One region of the Pseudoalteromonas sp. MMG024 genome, then DNA from elsewhere that is predicted to be linked to it. Evidence: predicted binding sites of a transcription regulator. Region 1 holds the regulator's gene; each other region holds the start of a gene.
What was found. Region 1 encodes MetJ, which represses methionine synthesis genes. Its sites were predicted from a motif close to TAGACGTCTAGACGTCTA; they were not measured.
Positions count from the first base shown of each region.

Region 2: a site for MetJ is predicted at 1,930-1,947, ahead of metA (homoserine O-succinyltransferase). Genes of this name have one in related genera too.
Region 3: a site for MetJ is predicted at 2,008-2,025, ahead of metK (methionine adenosyltransferase). Genes of this name have one in related genera too.

Region 1 covers NZ_JAKFZO010000029.1:24,312-28,534, forward strand. The annotation lists gene metL (bifunctional aspartate kinase/homoserine dehydrogenase II) at 1-548, opposite strand, end outside; gene metB (cystathionine gamma-synthase) at 557-1,777, opposite strand; gene metJ (met regulon transcriptional regulator MetJ) at 1,968-2,291, shown strand; gene L1068_RS19715 (malic enzyme-like NAD(P)-binding protein) at 2,337-3,578, opposite strand; gene rpmE (50S ribosomal protein L31) at 3,977-4,192, opposite strand.
Region 2 covers NZ_JAKFZO010000038.1:7,886-12,108, reverse strand. The annotation lists gene L1068_RS21370 (PepSY-associated TM helix domain-containing protein) at 1-1,137, opposite strand, end outside; gene L1068_RS21365 (hypothetical protein) at 1,140-1,394, opposite strand; gene L1068_RS21360 (hypothetical protein) at 1,384-1,701, opposite strand; gene metA (homoserine O-succinyltransferase) at 2,026-2,973, shown strand; gene L1068_RS21350 (homocysteine S-methyltransferase family protein) at 2,963-4,018, shown strand; gene metH (methionine synthase) at 4,027-4,223, shown strand, end outside.
Region 3 covers NZ_JAKFZO010000011.1:169,785-174,007, forward strand. The annotation lists gene L1068_RS12640 (hypothetical protein) at 1-603, opposite strand, end outside; gene metK (methionine adenosyltransferase) at 715-1,902, opposite strand; gene tkt (transketolase) at 2,242-4,223, shown strand, end outside.

The sequences.
Region 1 (4,223 bases):
GTGTTACCCACTTCGTCACTTGCGATAAATCCTGTCACCACATTAAGTTGATCGCTCTTTAATGCCTGACAGCGTGCAGTATTTTCTTGATGCTTAAGATTATTTTGTGCAACAACAAATAGCTTGCGGCTATCAAAGTGAGTCGCAGCAACCCCTTGCTTATTTAAATAATGCGCAAGTAATCGGGCAGACCACAGCTCACCGTGAGCAAGCAACCACGCCTGCTCTAACTCTGCACAGCCAGCACGTTGAGAGATTGCATTAATATCATCAATAAAGTGAGCATACACTTCACTTTTATCACCTAGTAATTCAGAAATCAGTGCGCATTGGTGATCTTTTAGTAACGCAATTACCTCGCCAACACCTTTATGATCTTGATTGTGATAACACGACCACAAGCGCACAAGCGTGTCGGTCGTTTTACCTGCTGCAGATACAACAATGGCATCGCCATACGCTAGTTGCTGACAAATATTGGCAACTGCATGGTAGCGCTTAGCACTGCTTAGGCTTGACCCACCAAATTTATATACTTGTTTTGTCATTTAAATAATCACCACAATGCAGGTCGTGCAGCGCAGCATTGAGTGCTTTTTTCTCCACCAGCAGCGACATCTTTGTTAATTGTTTTTGCAAATGCTTGTTCAAGATCTGCGATTAAATCTTCAACATCTTCAATACCAACAGAAATACGAATTAACGTATCGTTTACGCCCGCTTTAATGCGTGCTTCAGGCGCCATGCCGGCGTGTGTCATGGTAGCCGGGTGGCAAATTAAGCTCTCTACACCACCAAGTGATTCAGCAAGGCTAAACTGTTCTACACTCGTTAAAAATTTAGCCGTATCTTCAATTGTGCCTTTAATACTAAAGCTCACCATGCCACCAAAACCTTTTTGCTGTGCTTTTGCTAAGTCATGTTGTGGATGACTTTCAAGGCCTGGGTAATAGACTTTCTCTACATGCTCACATGTCTCTAAGTAACGAGCGATGGCAAATGCGTTTTCTTGGTGCTGTTTAATACGCACATTTAAAGTACGAATACCACGCAGCGTTAAATACGCATCAAATGGCGCACCTGTAATGCCAATATTATTTGCCCACCAAGCGAGCTCTTCACCTAACTCCGCAGTGCGTGTGATAACCACGCCACCAACAACATCTGAGTGGCCATTGATGTATTTTGTGGTTGAGTGGATAACAATATCTACACCAAATGAAATTGGGTTTTGTAATGCAGGAGATAAAAACGTGTTGTCAGTTCCCACTAACGCCCCTACCGAATGAGAAACTTCCACTACTTTGGCAATGTCAGTTAAACGTAAAACTGGGTTACTTGGCGTTTCAATCCACACTAGCTTAGGTTTAATTGCTTTAATCTGCTCATAGCAAGACGCTTGTGTAAAGTCGACAACCGCTACTTTTAATAAACCGCGTTTTTCAAGGCTCGTGAATAAACGGTAACTGCCGCCATAGCAATCATGAGGAATTAAAATGGTGTCTTCTGGTGTTAAGATTTGTGTGCATAAGTGAACAGCAGCCATACCTGTTGCAGTTACAATCCCCTTTTTACCACCTTCTAGCTTAGCAAGCGTATCAGCCAAAATATCGCGATTAGGATTACCGCTACGGCCATAATCATAATCACGCTTTTTATCAAAATCGGCGAACGAATAAGTCGTCGATAAATATAACGGTGGAACAACCGCACCATGATGCTTATCTGCGGTAATGCCATTGCGAACAGCAAGGGTTGTTTGTTTGTTCTGCTTCATAACTCTGCCAATTAGATGTTTAGACGTCTAAAAGGTTAAACCACTAAACAGTGGAAGTCAAAACTTTTACACGTCTATATAGCCAAATAAATGATATTTGACTATATATTTTAAAACGATAAAATTTTGCCTCTTAATATACAGGCTATCGTCAAAATTAAATCGTAACAGATATAGGCTAGTACACTTTATGGCAACTGAATGGAACGGTGAATATATTCACCCATATGCAGAACACGGTAAAAAATCAGAACAAGTGAAAAAAATTACCGTATCTATCCCACTTAACGTATTGAAAGTACTGACAGACGAGCGCACTCGTAGACAAGTAAATAACTTACGTCATGCAACCAATAGCGAACTACTGTGTGAAGCATTTTTGCATGCGTTTACAGGTCAGCCATTGCCAGACGATGAAGATTTGAGAAAAGATAACCCTGAGCATATTCCGCAGCGGGTAAAAGAAATTCTTGCTGAACGCGGCTTACCAGTTCCAGAGCTTGAAGATGAATAAAAAAAACCTCAGCAATTGCTGAGGTTTTTTTTGCTTTTAATCAAGTTAAAGCATGTAGTTTTCTGGCATTTCAATCTGCGCAACGCCCGACTCAACCGCGGCTTCAGCAACAGCACGCGCTACACGCGGAAGCAAACGCGGGTCCATTGGCTTAGGAATGATGTAATCTTTACCAAATTCAAGATTTGATTCACCAGACGCTGACAATACCTCTTGCGGTACTGGCTCTTTAGCAATTTCGCGAATCGCATTTACCGCCGCAATTTTCATTTCGTCATTAATCGCTGTTGCGCGCACATCAAGCGCACCACGGAAAATAAACGGGAAGCACAATACGTTGTTAACTTGGTTAGGGTAATCTGAACGACCTGTAGCCATAATTAAATCATTGCGCGCAGCATTCGCCACTTCCGGTTTAATTTCCGGATCAGGGTTAGAACACGCAAATACTACTGGCTTATTTGCCATCAGCTTTAAATCTTCAGGAGCAAGTAAGTCAGGACCTGAAACACCCACAAATACGTCTGCTTCTTCAATAACATCTTGTAAGGTGCGCTTATCTGTATTGTTTGCAAATAGCATTTTGTATTCATTTAGGTCTTCACGACGCGTATGAATAACCCCTTTTCTATCAAGCATATAAATGTGCTCACGTTGTGCACCACATTTAATTAACAGCTCCATACACGCAATTGCTGCTGCACCTGCACCTAAACATACAATTAATGCATCTTTTAACTTTTTACCTTGGATCTCTAACGCATTCAGCATGCCCGCCGCAGTTACAATCGCGGTACCATGTTGGTCATCATGAAATACTGGCACACTGCAACGTTCAATAAGCGCTTTTTCAATTTCAAAACACTCTGGCGCTTTAATATCTTCTAGGTTAATACCTCCAAAAGTATCTGCAATATTTTCTACAGTATTAATAAAGTCTTCGGTAGTACGGTGCTTAACTTCAATATCAATTGAATCTAAACCAGCAAAACGCTTAAATAATAACGCCTTACCTTCCATAACAGGTTTTGATGCAAGCGGCCCTAAATTACCTAAACCTAAAATTGCAGTACCGTTTGAGATAACAGCGACCATATTACCCTTTGCAGTATATTTGTATGCATTGTTCGGATCTGCTGCGATCTCACGAACCGGTTCAGCAACACCAGGACTATAAGCTAATGCAAGATCATTAACTGTCTCTGCTGGTTTGGTTAATTCGATGCTGATTTTTCCAGGAACGGGTTCAGAATGGTATTGTAGCGCTTTTTCTCTTATGTCAGACATGCGTGCCTTATCCTACGATGTTAAAAGTGAGAGATACTGGTTTAATAGTACGGCATTTAGAGTAAATAGAAGTTAAATGCGGTTATATCTTAACCTAAGACCATAGTTGAATTTACAACAATAGGCTTGTGGATATTTTCTGCTAAATCATTACCAGATTGAAGTTAATTCAGATCCGACCAGATTCACAGCCATCTATTTTTTACACTCGACAGATACTATTTTGCCAACAGATAGTAAAAATAATGAATATTGAAGCTATCTATAATCCAGTATATAGCCATCTATTTAGAATAAAAAGACATAGAAAAACCATATAACATGACAAAAATTCATATTAAATTTTAGATACAAAAAAAGCACCCTTAGGTGCTTTTTTGAAAGAACTAAAATAGCTCTTATTTTTTGCTTGAAAGCGCGCCAAAACGCTTGTTGAAGCGATCAACACGACCACCTGTATCAAGCACTTTTTGCTTACCAGTGTAGAACGGGTGACACTCTGAACAAACATCTAAGTGGATGTCTTTACAAAGAGTTGAACGCGTTTCGAATTTGTTACCACAAGAACAAGTAGCATTGATTGCTTCGTACTTAGGGTGGATACCTTCTTTCATAGTAAACCTCTAATTAGGCCGCATCGCTCTC
Region 2 (4,223 bases), on a different contig from region 1:
ACGTTTTTCTAGCCACATTAAATTGCCGGTTAAAATTACATAACAGGTTGCTAAGCCGAGCAAAAAGAAAGCTAACCGCAAACCGTAGCCAGCAAAATCGCCAAAGTGCAAACGGGCAATTACACCTAAGCCACTGCGCACGGCATTGTCGTAGTTGTCTTTAGTAAGATAGATTTGTTGTCGATTACTTAGTTGGTAATGTACTGCGGTTTCGGTGGCAAACCTGTCTTGCTTTTGCCCTGTAAAAATCGCGACGGCGCTTTCATCGCCAAAGTGCTCAATCATAATGCGATCAATGATTGCGTTATCCATGTCTTTTTCTGCCATTGCACGCAATCTGTCGATGCCGTTCATCGCCATTTTGTTGTCGACGATATCAATATGGGGTTCGTTAAACCCTGCTGCCGCGAGTAGCTTTTGTTGGTCGCCTTGGTACAACACAAGGGCATAAGAAATTTGGTAGACAATCACTAAGTTAAAAACTAATCCGGTGAAGGCATACATCACATGAAACGGCAGACCCATGGTGCCAATAATATTATGTGCATCTAACCATTTGTCTTTATTGCCACCTTTACGATATTGAAAGAAGTTTTTGAACAGCTTGCGCCAATGAATAAGTAACCCGCTAAGTACCGCAACAAAAAAGAACAGGGTAATGATCCCGACAAAATACAAGCCAATGCGGCCAAGGCCTAGATTGTAATGAAGTTGGTAAACGAAGTTACCGAAATCCACGGTATCGGCATTACCAATAATTTCGCCGCTCTGTGCATCAAGCATAATGTGCACATCGCTATGATCTTCTCCTGTTTCGGGATCCGTACCTTCAATGTTTTTTGCAAAGTAAGCTTCTATATACGGTGAATGTTCTGTTGGCGGTAATAAATAAAACCTGTGATCGACATATACATCATAGTGCTTATTAATGGTTGAAATAGCGTTATCGTAACTTACGTTTTGATAGTTTGTGGATACAGTTTGATTTGCATGTATTGGTAGTTTTTCCCATGCCACAATGTTTTCGCGAAATAAGCTAAGTGAACCAGCAAAAAATACGATGAATAACACGATAGATATAACAAGACCAATCCATGCGTGTGCGTTAGTTAATGATTTCAGAGTTTTATTATTCATTATTATTGACTCATCAAAAGAACAACGTTGAGTAAGCAAGAGGGAATAAGCACAAGGCTAATGTTTTTGGCTGCTTTGCGTGCTTTTTCGAATGCATAACACCACACCAATGAGCCCGCCCAAATAGGGAATGCCAACACTAGCCCTGAAATAAGTCTAACGTCTTCTGCTAACGGCAAAATCAAATTTAAATTGAGCACGATAGAAATGGATAGTAATAGACCAAAAAAGAAGCCAATCAGTGTTTTAGGCCACATAGCTCACCCCCGCTAATACCAATAGCGATGCCACAACGCTTGTATTGAAACGCCAAATGTTATTTGTATAAGTGCTTAAAATTGTATGGCTTACCAGCGCAAGCATTAATGCGACAAAGGCCGCCAGTAACGAAGATGTAAGCGCAAAAGGCACAGAGAAAATAGCTACACCAATAAAGTAACCAATAACTAATAAAAAATTGGCAATAGATTTATTTATTGGTTTATTGAGCGGTAGTTGTTTTTCACTGCCTAAGTAACAGGCTAGGCATCCAAGCCAGATTGGGATAATTGCTAAAAAGCTCATTATAATGTAAATGATATTGATTTTTATTCGATCTTAATTGTGTTTTTTATTTGTCGCAACATTTGTTATTCGAAAAATGTAAAAAATTATTAAAATCAAATGCATTAGTTAAAAGTTGATTTAAACGATGAGAGCGTAATGGTGACTTTTACAAAGCACTTATTATGAAATGAGAAATGGATTTGTCGGTAGGAGTACGGTTGGCGTATTTTTCACTTCAACCTTGAATGGACATCTAAACATCTAGAGCTTGATATTTCTGGCTATCCGTTCATAATTAGCGTCAGGTTAAACCCAATTTATCATAGTAATAAGGATTAAATGATGCCAATCACAGTGCGCGATCAATTGCCCGCCATTAATACATTAAGGCAAGAAAATGTGTTTGTAATGCCACAAAGCCGTGCGCAAACACAAGAGATCCGCCCAATGCGATTAGCCATTTTAAACCTGATGCCTAATAAGGTTGAGACTGAAGTACAGTTTATTCGTTTGCTGGCTAATTCGCCGCTGCAGGTAAATGTGGAGTTACTGCGTTTAGATACTCACCGTAGCAAAAATACCTCTGAGCAACACCTTGATATGTTCTATAAGTATTTTTCAGAAGTTAAAAACGAAAACTACGATGCCATGATTGTGACTGGCGCGCCATTGGCACACCTTGAATATAGCGATGTTGCTTATTGGCAAGAACTGAAAGAGATTTTTGACTGGGCTGAGCAACATGTGACTTCTACCTTGTTTTCGTGCTGGGCCGCTCATGCAGGGCTATTTCATCACTATGGATTAAAGCGCAAACTTAAAGCGAAAAAGCTCTGCGGTGTGTTTAAACATCAACGTTACTTTGAACACGCAGCGTTAACACGCGGTTTTGATGATGAGTTCTTGGTGCCACATTCGCGCTATGGCCATATTAATGAAGCTGATATTACAAACCACAGCCAGCTTGAAGTGATTGCCGGATCGCCAGAGGTCGGTGCGTTTTTAATTAAGAATAAATCCGGTTCGCAGGTGTATTTAACTGGTCACCCAGAATACGATGCAGATACTTTGAATAAAGAGTACCTACGCGACCTAGAAAAAGATGAGAATGCGCCTAAACCAAGTAATTATTTTCCTAATGATGATGCCAGCGCCAAACCAAGTAAAACTTGGCAGAGCCACGCCTTTTTATTATTTTCAAATTGGTTAAACTACTACGTTTATCAAACCACGCCATACGATATTAATTTAGTCAGCCAAGACGTAAGGACTAACAACTATGCCGAATAAATCACAGCAGCTAAGCGCTGCATTAAAAGCGCGTATTCATATTCTTGATGGTGCAATGGGCACGATGATCCAGAAACACAAACTGGAAGAAGAAGATTACCGCGGTGAACGCTTTGCAAATTGGCATGTGTTAGTTAAGGGCAATAATGACTTACTCAGTTTAACCCAGCCACAGATCATTGAGCAAATTCATCGTGAATACCTTGCGGCAGGCGCTGATATTATTGAAACCAATACCTTTAACGCGACCACCATTTCAATGGAAGACTATGAAATGGCAAGCTTAAGCCGTGAAATCAATCTTGAATCGGCAAAATTGGCGCGTAAAGTGTGTGATGAATTTGAAGCACAAGATCCAACTAAACCGCGCTATGTAGCCGGTGTGCTTGGTCCAACATCAAAAACCTGTTCTATTTCGCCAGATGTAAACGACCCTGGTTTTAGAAACGTTACCTTTGATGCCCTTGTTGAAGCCTACATTGAATCAACGCTGGCATTGATTGAAGGTGGCGCGGATTTAATTCTGATTGAGACTATTTTCGATACGCTTAATTCAAAAGCAGCGGCTTTTGCAGTAGAAGAAGCATTTGAGCGCGCAGGTGTTACTTTACCTGTAATGATTTCAGGCACCATTACTGATGCATCTGGCCGAACTTTATCAGGCCAAACCACTGAGGCATTCTACAATTCTATTCGTCATATTAAGCCAATTTCAATTGGCCTTAACTGTGCCCTTGGGCCAGATTTATTGCGCCAATATGTAGAAGAGTTATCGCGTGTGTGTGAAACCTTTGTATCGGTTCACCCTAATGCAGGCCTACCGAACGAATTTGGTGAATACGATTTAGAAGCGGACGAAATGGCAAAAGAGATTATTGATTGGGCTGAGTCGGGCTTTATTAATATTGTTGGTGGCTGTTGTGGCACCACGCCTGAGCACATTAATGCGATGTATCAAGGCACAAAAAATGTAGCACCGCGCCAATTACCCGAACTTGAAGTGCGCATGCGCTTAGCTGGCCTTGAAGCCTGTAATTTAAACTAGGAGCAAACATGACAAGCAGTACAGCAGTATTTACCAATGTTGGTGAACGTACCAATGTTACGGGGTCAGCCCGTTTTAAACGTTTAATCCTAGAAGAAGATTACGAAACCGCACTCGAAGTTGCCCGTGAGCAAGTAGAGAACGGCGCGCAAATTATCGATATCAACATGGATGAAGCCATGTTGGATTCAAAGGCGGCAATGGT
Region 3 (4,223 bases), on a different contig from region 1:
GTTAATTTTACTAACTGTGCCATTTATCGAATGTTCTGCAAGTGTGAGGATAACGTGCGTATTTTCCTCGATGACCGCAGGGATGACTTGGTCGTTAAAAATGGCAATTTTAAGTTGGCTTGATGCCAAGTTTTCGTCTTCTAATACACGGATCATCGCTTTTTCTCCATTTTCGCTGAGGCTCAAATAACCAAACTCGAAGGTTTTTATGCGTGCGAAAGTAGGGGCGGTCACGATAAAGGTTTTAGTTACCTGAACGTCTTTCCAATAATTAAATAAAGATGACTGGGCGAGGGCGATATCGGATTGTTCTGATTTTGTTTGGATTTCATCAAGGTGTGTTAAAAACTGCTTACGCTGCCATGTATTAATGCCCGCAAAATGCATGGCTATCAAATAAGTAATAAATAATGCGGCTTTTAAAAGCAAAGGCGATAGTTGTTGCACACTTGGCAGGTTTATTACAACAAGGGCAACCAACATCAAAACATGTGTAATATAAACAATTGCCGGAGTTGTTAAGTAAGGTTTGGCAAGGCGTACGATTCTTGGTTGGTTAGTATTGTTTGCTATTTCAGGGTAATGCTTGATTGAAAGGTACATAACTTCACCGTGTAGTTTCTTTATCACTTGCTAGAGCGGTTATCATAGCAACTTACTGAATTTTAGGCATAAAAAAAGCGCCAATGGCGCTTTTTCTCAATCAGACGGTTATTATAAACCAGCAGCGGCGCGAAGTGCGTCTGCTTTGTCTGTTTTTTCCCAGCTAAATGCTGTGAATGTATCTTCGCCTACCGTCATTTCGAACGGTTCACGACCGAAGTGACCGTATGCTGCAGTCATTTGGTACATTGGGTGAAGTAGGTCAAGCATCTTAGTGATACCGTAAGGACGTAAGTCGAAGTGCTCACGTACTAGCTCTACTAATTTCTCTTCAGAGATTTTGCCTGTGTCGAATGTATCAACTGTGATTGAAGTTGGCTCAGCAACACCGATAGCGTAAGACACTTGGATTTCACACTTATCAGCAAGGCCAGCTGCAACAATGTTCTTAGCAACATAGCGACCCGCGTATGCCGCAGAGCGGTCAACTTTTGATGGATCTTTACCAGAGAAAGCACCACCACCGTGACGTGCCATACCACCGTAAGTATCTACGATAATTTTACGACCTGTAAGACCACAGTCGCCAACAGGGCCACCGATTACGAAACGGCCAGTTGGGTTAATAAAGTATTTAGTGTCTTCAGTCAAAAGCTCAGCTGGAAGCGTGTGCTTAATAATGTTTTCCATTACAGCATCAACTAGTGCATCTTGCTCGATGTCTGGGTTGTGCTGAGTAGATAGTACAACTGCATCAATTGCAACAGGCTTACCGTCTTCATATACAAACGTTACCTGAGATTTTGCATCAGGACGTAACCAAGGAAGAATACCTGACTTACGTGCTTGTGCTTGACGCTCTACAAGTAGGTGCGAGTAATAAAGTGGCGCAGGCATTAATGTTGGTGTTTCGTTAGTTGCGTAACCGAACATTAAACCTTGGTCACCAGCGCCTTGCTCTTCAGGCTTAGTACGGTCAACACCTTGTGCGATTTCAGGTGATTGTTGACCAATAAGGTTCATGATGCCACATGTGTCACCGTCAAAACCTACGTCAGATGATGTGTAACCGATATCTGTGATTACTTTACGTGTGATTGACTCAAGGTCTACCCACGCATCTGTTGAAATTTCACCAGAGATAATTGCAACACCTGTTTTAACCATTGTTTCACAGGCAACACGCGCATGCTTATCTTGTGTGATAATTGCGTCTAAAACCGCATCAGAAATTTGGTCAGCGATTTTATCCGGATGACCCTCAGATACTGACTCAGAAGTAAATAAAGTTCTTGCCATGGTATTTCTACTCACTCACAAAAAATGCGCGTTGCCACAAGGATTTGCGCAGGTTCAATTAAATGGCCGCATATTCTATCGAATATCAACGCTGCAAACAATAACTTTACGCCTAGACGTCTAAAAAAAATTAAAAGTGAAATTTCTTCACCGTTACTAGGCTGTTTTGTGCATAAAGAAGCTAGATTATAGTCGGTTTTCCATTGCTCCGCGTGTGCTTATAGGTAAGAATAGGGCTGCGTGGGTACATTGACCAATAAGTAAGTGCCTTCTGGTTAGTGCTTATTGGCCAATGTATCCAAATTATGACAGCAAACAAATAATGAGGTAGGAAAATCCATGCCGTCACGTAAAGAACTAGCAAATGCTATTCGCGTTCTATCTATGGACGCTGTGCAACAGGCCAAGTCTGGCCACCCAGGTGCCCCTATGGGTATGGCAGACATTGCTGAAGTGCTATGGCGCGACTATTTAAACCATAATCCAGCAAACCCTGATTGGGCTGATCGCGACCGATTTATTCTGTCAAACGGTCACGGCTCAATGCTAATTTATTCTTTACTGCATTTATCTGGCTATGATCTCCCAATTGAGGAAATTAAAAACTTCCGTCAAATGCACTCTAAAACACCGGGTCACCCTGAATACGGTTATGCACCGGGTGTTGAAACAACGACAGGCCCATTAGGTCAAGGTATTACTAACGCGGTTGGTATGGCTGTTGCTGAAAAAGCTCTTGCGCACCAGTTTAACCGTGAAGGTCACGATATTGTTGATCACTTTACTTACTGTTTCCTAGGCGATGGTTGCCTTATGGAAGGTATTTCACACGAAGCGTGTTCACTAGCCGGTACATTAGGCCTAGGTAAATTAGTTGCGTTTTGGGATGATAACGGTATTTCTATCGACGGTGAAGTAGAAGGTTGGTTCACTGACGATACAGCAGCACGTTTTGAATCTTACGGTTGGCATGTTGTGCGTAATGTAGATGGTCACGATAGCGAAGCCATTCGCGCGGCAATCGATGAAGCACGTGCAGAAACGGGCAAACCAACATTAATCTGTTGTAAAACAGTAATCGGTTACGGTTCACCAAACAAATCAGGTAGCCACGACTGTCACGGTGCACCGTTAGGTGATGCTGAAATTCAAGCTGCACGTGAATTTTTAAACTGGGAGCATGGTGCTTTTGATATTCCTGCTGATATTTATGCTGATTGGAATGCAGTTGAAGCGGGTACCGCAAAAGAAGCATCTTGGGCTGAAAAATTTGATGCGTATAAAGCAGCTTTCCCTGAACTAGCAGCAGAGTTTGAACGTCGTCAAAAAGGTGAATTGCCAGCAGATTGGGCTGAGAAGTCACAAGCCTATATTGAAGGCCTGCAGGCAAACCCTGAGAATCCAGCAACACGTAAAGCATCACAAAATGCGCTAAACGCATTTGGCCCTATGCTACCTGAATTTATGGGCGGTTCTGCTGACCTTGCAGGTTCAAACCTGACACTTTGGGAAGGTTCAAAAGGCTTAACAGCAAATGACGCATCAGGTAACTACATCTTCTACGGTGTACGTGAATTTGGTATGTCGGCAATTATGAATGGTATTGCGCTACATAAAGGCTTTATTCCTTATGGTGCGACGTTCTTAATGTTTATGGAATACGCGCGTAACGCAGTACGTATGGCGGCGCTTATGAAGCAGTCTTCAATCTTTGTGTATACACACGATTCAATCGGTCTAGGCGAAGATGGTCCTACGCACCAACCAGTTGAACAGCTAGCAAGCATGCGTTTAACGCCTAACCTAGTTAACTGGCGCCCATGTGACCAAGTTGAGTCTGCAATTGCATGGCAAGACGCAATTGAGCGTAAAGATGGTCCAACATCACTCGTATTTACTCGCCAAGGCTTACAACAACAAGCACGTACTGCTGAGCAATTAGCGAACGTACGTAAAGGTGGTTACGTATTAAGCTGTGATGGCGCGCCTGAGATTATTCTTATCGCAACAGGCTCTGAAGTTGAGCTTTCAATGCAAGCAGCAGCTGAACTTCGCGCTCAAGGTAAAAAAGTACGTGTTGTTTCAATGCCATCAACTGATTTATTTGATGCACAAGATGCGACTTATAAAGAATCAGTACTGCCAAGCGCAGTAACTAAACGCGTTGCTGTTGAAGCAGGTATTGAAGATTACTGGTACAAGTACGTTGGCCTAAATGGTGCGGTTGTAGGTATGACAACATTTGGTGAATCTGCGCCTGCAAATGAGCTATTTGAACACTTTGGCTTTACGGTAGAGAATATCGTAGCAAAAGCGAATCA